One region of the Lysinibacillus sp. NPDC097868 genome, then DNA from elsewhere that is predicted to be linked to it. Evidence: riboswitches for the same ligand, from Rfam matches in the RefSeq annotation. Region 1 holds a riboswitch; each other region holds the start of a gene.

Region 1 (3,217 bases):
GCTGTTGACGAGTCACGTGTTACAGTTGAAAAAATGAGCCGTCGTCGTCAAACAATTGCTAAACGTTTATTAGAAGTTAAGCAATCGACTGCTATGCTTACAACATTCAATGAAGTAGATATGACAAATGTTATGGCATTACGTTCTCGTAAAAAAGATCAATTCTTTGAGTCTACTGGCTCTAAGCTTGGTTTCATGTCATTCTTCACAAAAGCTGTTGTTGCAGCACTTAAAAAATACCCTTATGTGAATGCTCAAATCGTTGGCGATGAAATTCACTTAAATAACTTCTTTGATATTGGTGTAGCTGTATCAACTGAAGAAGGTTTAGTAGTACCAGTTGTACGTGATGCTGACCGCAAAAACTTTGCTGAAATTGAAGATTCAATTGCAGACTTAGCTAAAAAAGCACGCGATAAAAAATTAGGTTTAGCTGATCTTCAAGGTGGTTCATTCACAATTACAAATGGCGGTGTATTCGGTTCATTAATGTCAACACCTATTATGAATGGTACACAAGCTGCTATTTTAGGAATGCACTCAATTAAAAAACGCCCAGTAGAAGTAAATGGCGAAGTTGAAATTCGTCCTATGATGTACTTAGCATTATCTTACGACCACCGTATTATCGATGGTAAAGATTCTGTAGGCTTCCTTAAAACGGTTAAAGAGTTACTTGAAAATCCAGAAGATTTATTATTAAATTCTTAATTCAATAAATTATGTGTTCAAACCCTGCAAACTTAACTGTTTAGCAGGGTTTTTCATTTTAGATTGATTTCCCCTTTAATGAAATTTACTTGATGGTATAAATGGCCTTTATTGGACTGGGAAATCGATTCTTATGGTTTATAAATCTTGTTGTTTATAATAAAAATTTGTGAAATGATGGCAAACATAGTTAATGTTATTCTACTTTATTTATGGATTTTAAAAGGATTATAGACTAATTTTGTAATTAGTCAGAAAAATGATAAAACTATCTTGACGACTATGCTAGCTTTATAGTAATATCTATATAACAATTAAATAAACAAACCTCACTTTTGTTTTTGTTTTTTGTGAGGTAGAGGCGCGGTATTTATTAGTCCATTGCTGAGTATAAGCAAGCGAAGACGTAATGGAGAAGGAAATATCGCCGAAGTATAAAAGGAGCTCGTACTTTTATGCTGGGTCTGCAGTGAATAAGTGCAGGACTGTCCTAGTAAATTTAATTCCAGTTTACTAGGTTGTGCTATCTCGGATACATGGAAATTATAGTGAGGATTTGGGCAACTGTCAATAAAAGGTAAGACCTAAGTTCAAAACTTAGGTCTTTTTTTGTACAGTTGCTTTATTTTTTTTACAGAAAAGGGGAGTTTTAGATGAAAAGAAAATGGTTGTTATTTATGTTAACAGCAATGACAGCAATCTTGTTAGCGGCTTGCGGTACTGGTGACAAGGATGAAAAGACAACAGGTGATGGTTCAAAGGAAGAAACTGGTGGAGAATTCCGCATTGGAATGGAAGCAGGTTATCCACCATTTAACTGGACTCAGCAAGATGATGCAAATGGAGCAGTAAAAATTGCTGATAATGCAGAGTATGCAGGCGGTTATGATGTACAAATGGCGAAAAAAATCGCTGAAGGTTTAGGTAAAAAATTAGTAGTTGTAAAAATGGAGTGGGATGGTTTAGTACCTGCGCTTCAGTCAAAAAAAATCGATGCGATTGTAGCAGGGATGTCTCCAACAGAAGAACGTAAACAAACAATTGATTTTACTGAAAACTACTATACTTCTGATTTTGTAATGGTTATTAAAAAAGGTAGCAAGTATGAAAATGCAAAATCAATTCAAGATTTCTCAGGCGCAAAAGTTACATCTCAGCTAAATACATCTAACTATAATGTTATCGATCAAATTAAAGGTGTAGAAAAGCAAACAGCGATGGAAAACTTCTCTGCAATGCGTGTAGCGCTAGAAGCTGGCAAAATTGATGGCTATGTAGCTGAACGTCCAGAAGGTATTTCGGCAGCAGCAGCTAATGACAAATTCACATTTGTATCTTTTGAAGAGGGATTTGATACAGATATTTCAAATACTTCAATTGCAGTTGGTTTACGTAAAGGTGATGCTAGTCTAGATAAAATCAATGAAATTTTAAAAGGTATTTCAGAAGATGATCGCCAAAAAATTATGGAAGAAGCTATTCTTCAACAACCTGCAGCTCAGTAATGCAAAAAGTGATAGGGTTGTCCTTAACAAAAAAACAGCATACTGGCAGTTCCGAGTATGCTGTTTTCTCCAAGAGAAAATTCACCTACAACATATGAAAAGAGAAGTTGATTTTTACTAATTGAAAGTCGTGACATTTTACTAAGAGCGACTAGGACAACCTTTATCATATTTAGTTTGTTCAGAGAGGAAGTCATTCTGAATAAAGTCATGTCTAAGAAGTGTGTCACATATTTTGAATAAAGCAAATTAATTCAAATGAAGAGATGATTTCACTAAAGGCATAATTGATATAAAGCAACAACACGTTGTTAGGAGGAACATCATGAGTTTAGAATGGATCATTTCTATTATAGAAAACAACTGGCAAATGTTTTTACGAGGTGCGTATTATACGTTACTCATTTCAACAATCAGTACAATTATTGGTGCATTCATCGGATTTTTTATTGGGATTATGCATACCATTCCAGTTCGTAAAAAAAGTATAAAACATTTTTTATTAAAATTAATTAATTTTATACTGACATGCTATGTTGAATTTTTCCGTGGTACACCAATGATTGTACAGGCAATGGTAGTATTTTACGGATTAGATATTGCTTTTGGTATCGATATGCACTTCATTACTGCCGGTATTTTAGTCGTTTCACTGAATACTGGTGCTTATATGGCTGAAATCGTACGTGGTGGGATTGTCTCTATCGATAAAGGTCAATATGAGGCTGCTTCTGCGATTGGCATGGGGCATGTGCAAATTATGATGCATGTTGTATTACCGCAAGTTGCACGCAACATCTTACCAGCAACAGGAAACCAATTAATTATGAATATTAAGGATACGGCCGTTTTAAGTGTAATTGGTGTAACGGAATTATTCTTTCAAACAAAATCGATTTCGGGTAACAACTTCCGTTATTTCGAATCTTTCTTTGTCGCATGTGTGCTTTATTTCATTATGACATTTACGGCTTCAAGAATTTTACTATATGTAGAAAAAC
Region 2 (3,217 bases), on a different contig from region 1:
TAGGTAGTGCTTCTTTTTCTCGAATTATTTTTAATACTTCTAATCCATCTAGTTTAGGCATCATAATATCCAAAATAACTAAATCAAACGTTTTGCATAAACAAATTTGCACTGCTTCTTCACCATTTGTAACGGATGTAACAGCAAAGCCCTCCATTGTTAAAAACTTGTCGACCATTTCTCGTATGGTTTCATCATCTTCAACTAGTAATATACGTTTTTGCATGTTTAGGCACCTCTTTTCAATAAAGCATTATCTTTAATTCCCATTTGCTTTAACAGTTTTACATTTTTATCCTGTCTCTATATAGCTTACCATAGGTTTTTTTAAAAGTGCCTGGCACTCAAACAATTCTCAAACAATTTTCCAAGCTAATTAGACTCCTGCGCCGTACGCAACGGAAATCAACGCCAAATAAATAAAAGCTGCCCTATAACTAATAGGACAGCTTTTATTTCTATTTTTCTACTTTTAAATCACACTTTTGCAGTGGAATCATTTTTGTTTTATGTTTTATTTTATAGCCCAACCACAAGGCGATAAACAGTGGTATACCGATGTATGAAACAAGGACACCATACCAGTCAATTGAATGGCCTGTGAAAGCTGTATAGTTTTGACCAACTACAACAATCATACACACTGTAAATGCAAAGAGTGGCCCGAATGGATATAACTTTGCTTTATATGGTAGTAATTTTGAATCTAAGCCTTGAGCTTCAAAAGCTCTACGGAAGCGGTAATGACTAAAGGCTATACCAAGCCATGCAATGAAGCCTGACATCCCAGATGCGTTTAAAAGCCACATATAGACAACGCCATCACCAAAGAATGATGCTAAAAATGCTAAGCAACCTACTGCTAATGTCAACAGCAATGCGTAAATCGGAATTCCGCGACGGCTTAGCTTAGCGAAAATCTTAGGTGCATGTCCATCTACTGCTAATTGCCATAACATACGTGATGATGCATATAATCCAGAATTACCTGCAGATAACATCGCCGTTAAAATAATGGCATTCATTAATGAAGCAGCAAAGGCAATTCCTAAGCGGTCAAACACTAATGTGAATGGTGAAACAGCAATATCTTCAGATAATAAACGAGCATCTGTAAATGGAATTAACATCCCAATCGCTGCAATGGCTAAAATGTAAAATAAAATAATACGCCAGAAAACGGACTTAACAGCCTTCGGGATATTTTTACCAGGATCATCCGTTTCCCCAGCCGTTATCCCTAATAGTTCTGTCCCTTGGAACGAGAAGCCTGCTGCTAGAAATATTCCGAATGTAGCAAGGAAGCCACCGTGGAATGGTCCATCACTTATAAAGAAATTCGTAAAGCCTACAGGAGCTTGCCCACCTAAAATACCAAAAATCATCAATAGGCTGACAATAATGAAGACAATAACAGTCGCAACTTTTATCATTGCAAACCAATATTCACTTTCACCATAGCTTTTTACAGATAGTAAATTGAATGTTAGTACAATCGCAATAAATATGACTGTCCATAGTGCTGAAGAGCTGTCTGGGAACCAGTATTTCATTATAAGAGAAACTGCTGCAATTTCAGCGGCAATTGTAATCGCCCAGTTATACCAGTAGTTCCAGCCAAGTGCAAAGCCAAGCGCTGGATCTACAAATTTTGTTGCATACGTACTAAATGAACCTGATGACGGCATATAAGCTGCCATTTCACCTAAGCTCGTCATTAAGAAGTACACCATAATGCCGATTAATGCATAAGCAAGAAGTGCACCACCTGGTCCAGCCTGTGCTATAGCACCACCACTTGCTAAAAATAGCCCAGTTCCGATAGTACCGCCTAACGAAATCATTGTTATATGGCGGCTTTTTAATTCTTTTTTCAACTCTGGTGCTTTATGACCGAGCTGATTAGTTTTTATCTCACTCACGTTAAAGCTTCCTTCCTTTTCTAAGAGGCAAAAAAATGCCATCACATGAACGTTGTGATGGCTAAGTAAATCCTCTGTTTCTTAAAAATGATAGCACAACACGTTGTCCAACGTGACAGTTCTGTTCCTTTCGGAGACAGCCCCAGCATGAGGTTTTCAAGTCCCCTCACACTTCGGCAATATTTCCTTTCAGCTAACATCTTTAATGCTTGTCATCTCCATTAGCTTACTTATAAATACCGCGACCTCTACCTCAATACAAACATGAGGCATATAATTATTAAATTTATGATGTGTCTTAGTTTAACATACGACCTAAGACATTTCAATAAAACGATTAATGTTCTGTATTTTATGAATATTCTACTATTTTTATTATTGTGTTAAAGTGTTATAGTGGTTCGAATTATAATTGTTCTATTAGGGAGGTACTTATTTTGACAACTAACGAGGAATCTACTTATCTTAGCAGAAAGATTAACTGGAAGGGCACAACTCTCTTATTAGTCATCGGTGTAATTTTTCTTGCTTCGACATTACGTATGCCATTAACGGTTGTAGGACCAATTATTTCCTTCATTCGTGAGGATCTCGGTATATCTAACGTTCTTGCAGGCTTTCTAACAACCATTCCATTGCTTGCATTCGCGCTAGTGTCACCTATTGCCCCAGTAATAGCAAGAAAACTGGGTCTTGAATTAACATTATTTATATCAACAATTTTATTAGCACTAGGAATTGTGCTGCGCTCACTTGGAACAACTGGATTACTCGTATTTGGTACAATGATAATAGGTGTAGCTATTTCATTTGGTAACGTCCTTATTCCAGGGCTACTTAAAATGAAATTCCCTTATCATGTTGGATTACTGATGGCATTTTTCACCATGTCCATGAACTTAACAGCTGGAATTGGCGCTGGTATTAGTTATCCCATTGCCAATGCATCTCTTGGCTGGCAAGGTGCACTTGCAATCGCTCTAGCTCTTGTCGTAGTGACTATTTTGATTTGGATCCCACAGTTAAAATTTAATAAGCCTGAACCAACTGTAGCCACTACGAAAGCACGTATACCATTGTGGAAATCACCAGTTACTTGGGCAGTCACTGGCGCGATGGGTTTACAATCATTATTATTTTATACAACCGCAGCTTGGATTCCTGAAATCTATATTGCACAAGGAATAGCCGCAGATCGAGCAGGTTGGATGTTTTCCATCATGCAAATTTCACAAGTACCTATGGCTTTAGCTGTACCGATTATCGCTAGTAAAATGACATCACAGCGACCTCTC
Region 3 (3,217 bases), on a different contig from region 1:
TCAATAAAATATTGTATATCGGTGTTTGATATTTTGGATGTAAATGTGTGAAAAACTTTTTCGAAAGTACCTCATCACGTCCCATACTAAACATTAAACGAGATGCACTTGCTTGCCCTGTTAAACCAGCTGTCACTGTCGATACAATAATCGCAACCGTATAAAGCGTTGCAAGAACTGCACCTCCTGCTTTTTCCGCTATATCAAATAAAGCCGTATCAGCTGAGCTAAAGTTTGTAACATCCGGCCAAACGAGCTGGGCTACATAAGCTTGTCCAATAAAAATAAGTCCTCCGATTAAACAAGCTAAAATAGCTGCCTTCCAAATATCATCTTTTGGATTGACTGCCTCTTCAGAAAGAGTTGTAATCGAATCGAACCCTAAAAACGAGAAGCAGGCCATTGCTGCACCAGAAATAATTGCAGACATAACGAATTTTTCATCGTTGAAGAACGGCACAACAGTAAAGAGCGACGTACCACTTTCTCCACCGACAATTGACTTGACACAAAAAATCACAAAAATAACGACTACAATTCCCATAAATATAACGAGGATTTGATTTGTTTTTGCTGCGATACCAATACCTAAAATATTTACAGTAGTTATAATAGCTGCAATTAGTAACACCCATACCCAATACGGAACAGATGGTATTAATGCGTTCGCATATGAAGCACCTACCATAAATACAATGAGTGGCACTAATACATAATCCATAAACATTGCCCATCCTGCAAAAAATCCTAAATGTGGATTGATGGCACGTTGCGTATATGTATAAGTTGACCCTCCATTTGGAAAAACAGCAGCCATTCGACCGTAACTATAGGCAGAAAACATCATTGCAACCATTGCAATCAAGTAAGCTAATGGCAACATCCCACCTGTAGACTCTGCTGCAAAGCCATAAATATAAGCTGGCGCAATCGGTGTCATAAAAGCAATTCCATAAATGACTAAATCTTTTAATGTTAAAACACGCTTTAACTGTGGTGTATGATCATTGGGTGTTTGACTCATAGTCTATGTCCTCTCACACATTCACTGGGTTGCGTTTTGAAAGTTCTTCCGTTACTAAATCAATTACTTCATCTGTGCTCATTACTTGGCAATAAATTTGATTCATAATCATAATTTCAGCGTCATGAAGCTGTTGCGTTGCAGCTGCACATGCATCTTCAACTAAAATAACTTCAAATCCTGCGTCAGCTAAGCTTCGAACTGTTGAAGCAACACATTGGTCAGTTACAACCCCTGTACAAACTACTGTTTCAATGCCCATATTGCGCAATAAAAATTCATAATTCGTTCCACTTAATACGCTATCTGTCGTTTTATTTACAACAATCTCATCATCAAGAGGCTTTAATTCATCCACCATCTCCGCTCCTGGGTCACCGATTGGCAATAAAATATTGTTCCATCCTGGACGGCGTTGTACAGGAGAACGGTCTCGTCCATCTTTATGATGGCAAGCAATGCGACCAAATGTTACTTCTAATTTATTAGTACGGAAAAAATCTAAAAGCTTTCTATTGTTCGGAATTGTTAAATTGTCGATACGATTAAAGAAGTATTCCCACTGTTCAAACATGCCCTTTTCTCTTGCAACCTGCGCGTCTAAACCGTCTCGACTAATAAACTGGTGTTGCATGTCTACAATTAGTAATGCTGTTTTATCTGGCTCCACGTTTATTTTTTGACCGTCAGTCGGTAAAAATTCATAATATAATGTTGATGTATTATCCATAATAATTCCTCCAAAATACCTCTAATTCCAAAATGTTTAGACAAATAAAAAAACAGACTCTTTGTGCAAAAGAATCTGTCTAACACAAAAATGACCTACTCATTTTTAAAGCTAGAAACTAAAAATGAATCGACCATTTAAAATTCCCACTGTTTGTCTAAACAGAGATAGCACAACTTCATAAACATGTATGTTTACGAAGACAGTCCTGTAACTATTCGCTACAGACCCAGCATATGATGGCGAGAACTCAACACATACTTCGGCGACACTTCCTTCTACCTAACATCTTCATCTTCTCGGACTCCATTAGGTACTGTTAATTGTCGCGCCTCTACCTCACTATCGAAAAAGTGAGGTTTATTTAATTGTTTGAAATAATTATATTATTGCGTTTTTTCTATGTCAACTTTAAATTTACTATATTTCATAAGATTTGTAGCGCAAATCTTCAAAAAAATAACATAATAAATACTTTTATACAATAATTATTTGCAATAAATATAATGATGAACCATAAATTGTATAAAATCTTGACTATCCATATTCTAATAATCCGATTCACAATATAATTTATAAAGTTGGTACTTCTTCTTTCAGCATGACATGAGAAACTTCGAAGCAATTCCTTTTTTATAAAGCATCGGACTTAGCTCGTGAGAACAGATTGCGTCCTCAGGAATGGAGTAATCTCTGATTTTAAAAAAACCACCAATTAAAACGCAAATGCATTTCAATTGGTGGATAAATAAACTTACGTTGTTTATATAGTTTCGCTTACATTCCCTATATTATCTTTTTTAAGCATTAACATGACAATAAAGGAAATACAATATAAACCTGCTAAATAGAGCATCGCAACTTTCATATCATAACTTTGTAGAATATAGCCGACAAGGATTGGTGAAAAACCGCCTATAGCTCGACCAAAGTTAAAAATTGTATTTGTTGCCGTACTTCGAATTTGCACGGGATATAGACCACCAATCAACGCTCCATATCCGGCAAACATACCATTTGAGAAGAATCCGACAATTGCACCACCTATTAGGACACCAACACTTCCCGTAGCATAAGAGTATACAAACACAGCACATGCTGAGGCAATAAGGAAGACGCCAAAGGCACGCTTTGCGCCAAATCGATCTAGGAATAGTCCAAAAGTTAACATACCAATAATCATGCCAACCGCTGTACTAATTGTCCAGATGGCAGAGCTTGAAACAGATAAACCTTGGGACTGTTGCAACATCGATGGTAACCAAATCATTAATCCGTTATAACCGGCAATTTGAACAGTTGCCATTATGATTAAAGAGATTGTTGTAATCGCTGTTCGAGGCGTTTCAAACAATTGTACCAGCTTACCCTTTTCATCTTTCTTACTTGCCTTTTTATTTTTCTGAGCAGCGAGCCACTCAGGTGATTCATCTAAATTTTTCCTTACGATAAAGGCAAAAATA
Region 4 (3,217 bases), 1.2 Mb from region 1:
GTTGCCTTCTACCTTTTAGTTTACGTGAATCTCTTCTGCTAAATTAAACTCCTCATGTAATGCGTTTGCAGCGCGGATCATTTCATCCTGTGGCACAACAACAGAAACTTTAATTTCAGAAGTACTGACCATTTTCACTGCAATATCCTCGCGGCGTAAACGGTCAAACATTCGTGCAGCAACGCCAGGATTTGATGCCATGCCTGATCCTATAATTGAAACTTTCGCTAAGCCAATTTCAAAATCTGCAAAGCTAAAACCAAGTGACAATTTACTATCCTCTAGTACACGTAAAGCATCAGCAAACTCTTCTTTTAAAATTGTAAAAGACACTGATGGTCTCACACCTTCTATAATGGCTTGCACAATAATATCAACATTAATGCGATTCTCTGCAAGAAGCGCAAACATATCTGCTAACGATGCAGTTGAGTATGTATCATAACCGATTGTTAGGCGAATGATATCAGACTCATAAGCAACACCACGTACGATTAAATTTTTCTCCATTTCAACTTCCTCCTTCAATAAAGTACCTACAGTATCAACTACGCTTGAACGAATAATGACTGGGATTTGAAATTTTTTTGCGAGCTCCACTGCACGTGGATGTAAAATATGTGAACCTAAATGAGATAGTTCAAGCATTTCATCATATGAAATCTCCTTTAACTTTCTTGCCTTTTCAATATGACGAGGATCTGCTGTATAAACACCATCCACATTTGTATAAATATCAACACGTTCCGCTTCTAATGCGGCTGCAATGGCTACTGCTGTTGTTTCTGCTCCACCCTTACCAAGTGTTGTGATATTGTGCGCACGATTAATGCCTTGTTCCCCCGCAACTACGACAATTTGTCCTTGTACCAAGTGTTCTTTCATACGGCACACATCGATATGGTCGATACGTGCATTAAAATGTTTCGCATCTGTTTGCACACCAGCTTGCCAACCAGTCAATGAAACTGCATCATAGTCTTCCTCTTGTAAAGCAATTGCAAAAAGGGCACTTGCTAGTTGTGAGGTCGTCGATAGTAGTACATCCATCTCTCGTTTAGAAGCATCGTCTGATAAATCACGTACCATCTTCGCTAAGTCTTTTGCTGTGCGACCCATCGCCGCGGTCACCACTACTACATCATAGCCAAGTTCTTTTTTGGCAATCGCTATTTTAGCGACCTCTCGAATCCGCTCAGTTGAAGCGATTGCAGGTCCGCCAAATTTCAATACAATACTCGCCATTATCATCATTCTCCTTTTATCGATTCGTCTCTAGAACAGCAAAAAGGCAGCCCTCACATAACGTGAAAGCTGCCTGCAACATGTACAATAAAAAGCTTGCGCATGTGTGATAGCTCTCCGAAACGTCAAGATTCGACAGTCTTACATCTATTAAATGCAAAACCAGCAAAGTATCGGAAACAACGATACTTTACTTCGGCAAGCTCCCCTTTCACACACTGTCACCGGATTTGTCCATCCTTCAATGTGCTACTATTGAATCTTGCACCTCTATCATCACTTAAAATAGTGAATTTATTAATTTTACCTTTATGAAAATACTTCCTTTTTATGCTTTGCTTACATAAACATTCATATAAGCTGTAATAGAACATGATAGTCTTTTCACTTCATTGTTCTATCACAACCTTAGCATATGTCTAATCCTTTGACAATGACTGTTGCTGAAAATAATTGTAAATACTGTTCGCTAAGTTCGCTGGTATTCCGGCTTCTTGAAGTGCAAGCTCACTCGCCTCACGAATCTTTTTAACAGAGCCGAAATGCTTCAATAGTTGTTGCTTGCGCTTTGGACCAACGCCTTCTATTCCATCGAGAACAGATTGGATAGCATTTTTCTCATGCTGTTGGCGTAAAAAAGTAATGGCAAAACGGTGTACTTCGTCCTGAATACGCTGTAGTAAATAAAACCCGTCACTTGTTCGCTTTAATGCAATGACATCGGGCGGATCTCCAAATAAAAGCTGGGAAGTATTATGCTTCTCATCTTTTGCTAAGCCAGCAATTGGGATAACAAGACCAAGCTCATCCTCTAACACTTCTCGCGCTACTTCCATCTGCCCTTTACCACCATCTATTAGAACTAAATCAGGTAATGGCAAGCCTTCTTTTAATACTCGCGTGTAACGGCGACGTATCACTTCTTGCATTGCTCCGTAATCGTCATGTTTAGCGGCTGTGCGTGTTTTGTATTTACGATATTCCTTCTTTGCAGGTTTACCATCAATAAACACGACCATTGCTGATACCGCATCAGCACCGTGCATATGACTATTATCAAATGCTTCAATGCGAAGTGGTGCTGAAATCCCTATTGCTTCACCCAATGCCTCGCAAGCACCGATTGTTCGCTCTTCCTGTCGCTCGATTAACTGGAATTTCGCCGCCACAGCAATTTCTGCATTTTTCATGGCCAAATCTACTAATTCTTTTTTTTGCCCTCGCTTCGGTGTTAGCACTTTAACCTCTAATAATTCCGTTAAAATTGCTGCATCAATCGCCTGAGGTATAAAAATTTCCTTAGGCTTAATATGCTCAGGCTTTTCATAAAAACGGCCGACAAATGTTAAAAATTCTTCCTCAACATCCTGATAAATAGGGAAAATGGAAACATCGCGTTCAATCAGCTTACCTTGACGAACGAAAAAGACTTGTACACACATCCAGCCCTTTTCAACTGCATAACCGAATACATCTCGATTCGTTGTATCACTGGACACAATTTTTTGCTTTTGCATAACCGTTTCAATATGTGCAATTTGATCGCGGAACTCCTTCGCTCGCTCAAATTCTAGTTGCTCAGCTGCAGCCAACATTTTCGCTTCAAGCTCTTTTTTTACTGTCTCCACTCCACCATTTAAGAACTTCGTCATATCTTCAATCATATCGTGATATACTTGTGCATCAATTTCTTTTACACACGGCGCTAAACATTGTCCCATATGGTAATATAAGCAAACTTTCGAAGGTAATTGTACACATTTCCGAAGTGGATATAGTCTATCGAGCAACTTTTTTGTCTCACTTGCTGCATACGCATTTGGATAAGGGCCAAAGTATTTTGCTTTATCTTTTTTTACTTTACGTGTTGTAATAAGACGTGGATATTTTTCGTTCGTAATTTTTATATACGGATATGTTTTATCATCCGTTAGCATGATGTTGTATTTAGGATCGTGTAGCTTAATAAGGT

What was found. Region 1 has a riboswitch for lysine ahead of ACIQXJ_RS07205 (transporter substrate-binding domain-containing protein). Riboswitches for the same ligand answer to the same signal wherever they lie in the genome.
Region 2: linked by a shared signal. The riboswitch ahead of ACIQXJ_RS18880 (amino acid permease) and the one ahead of ACIQXJ_RS07205 (transporter substrate-binding domain-containing protein) in region 1 are both predicted to bind lysine.
Region 3: linked by a shared signal. The riboswitch ahead of ACIQXJ_RS21790 (cysteine hydrolase family protein) and the one ahead of ACIQXJ_RS07205 (transporter substrate-binding domain-containing protein) in region 1 are both predicted to bind lysine.
Region 4: linked by a shared signal. The riboswitch ahead of ACIQXJ_RS13675 (aspartate kinase) and the one ahead of ACIQXJ_RS07205 (transporter substrate-binding domain-containing protein) in region 1 are both predicted to bind lysine.

Annotation. Positions count from the first base shown of each region.
Region 1 covers NZ_JBIWBS010000001.1:1,469,198-1,472,414, forward strand. Annotated here, with positions in the region: gene odhB (2-oxoglutarate dehydrogenase complex dihydrolipoyllysine-residue succinyltransferase) at 1-711, shown strand, start outside; lysine riboswitch at 1,060-1,245, shown strand; gene ACIQXJ_RS07205 (transporter substrate-binding domain-containing protein) at 1,365-2,216, shown strand; gene ACIQXJ_RS07210 (amino acid ABC transporter permease) at 2,542-3,217, shown strand, end outside.
Region 2 covers NZ_JBIWBS010000003.1:411,137-414,353, forward strand. Annotated here, with positions in the region: gene ACIQXJ_RS18875 (response regulator transcription factor) at 1-226, opposite strand, end outside; gene ACIQXJ_RS18880 (amino acid permease) at 459-1,922, opposite strand; lysine riboswitch at 2,006-2,181, opposite strand; gene ACIQXJ_RS18885 (CynX/NimT family MFS transporter) at 2,360-3,217, shown strand, end outside.
Region 3 covers NZ_JBIWBS010000006.1:37,381-40,597, reverse strand. Annotated here, with positions in the region: gene ACIQXJ_RS21795 (APC family permease) at 1-1,024, opposite strand, end outside; gene ACIQXJ_RS21790 (cysteine hydrolase family protein) at 1,038-1,754, opposite strand; lysine riboswitch at 1,915-2,099, opposite strand; gene ACIQXJ_RS21785 (MFS transporter) at 2,518-3,217, opposite strand, start outside.
Region 4 covers NZ_JBIWBS010000001.1:2,708,906-2,712,122, forward strand. Annotated here, with positions in the region: gene ACIQXJ_RS13675 (aspartate kinase) at 16-1,245, opposite strand; lysine riboswitch at 1,348-1,526, opposite strand; gene uvrC (excinuclease ABC subunit UvrC) at 1,665-3,217, opposite strand, start outside.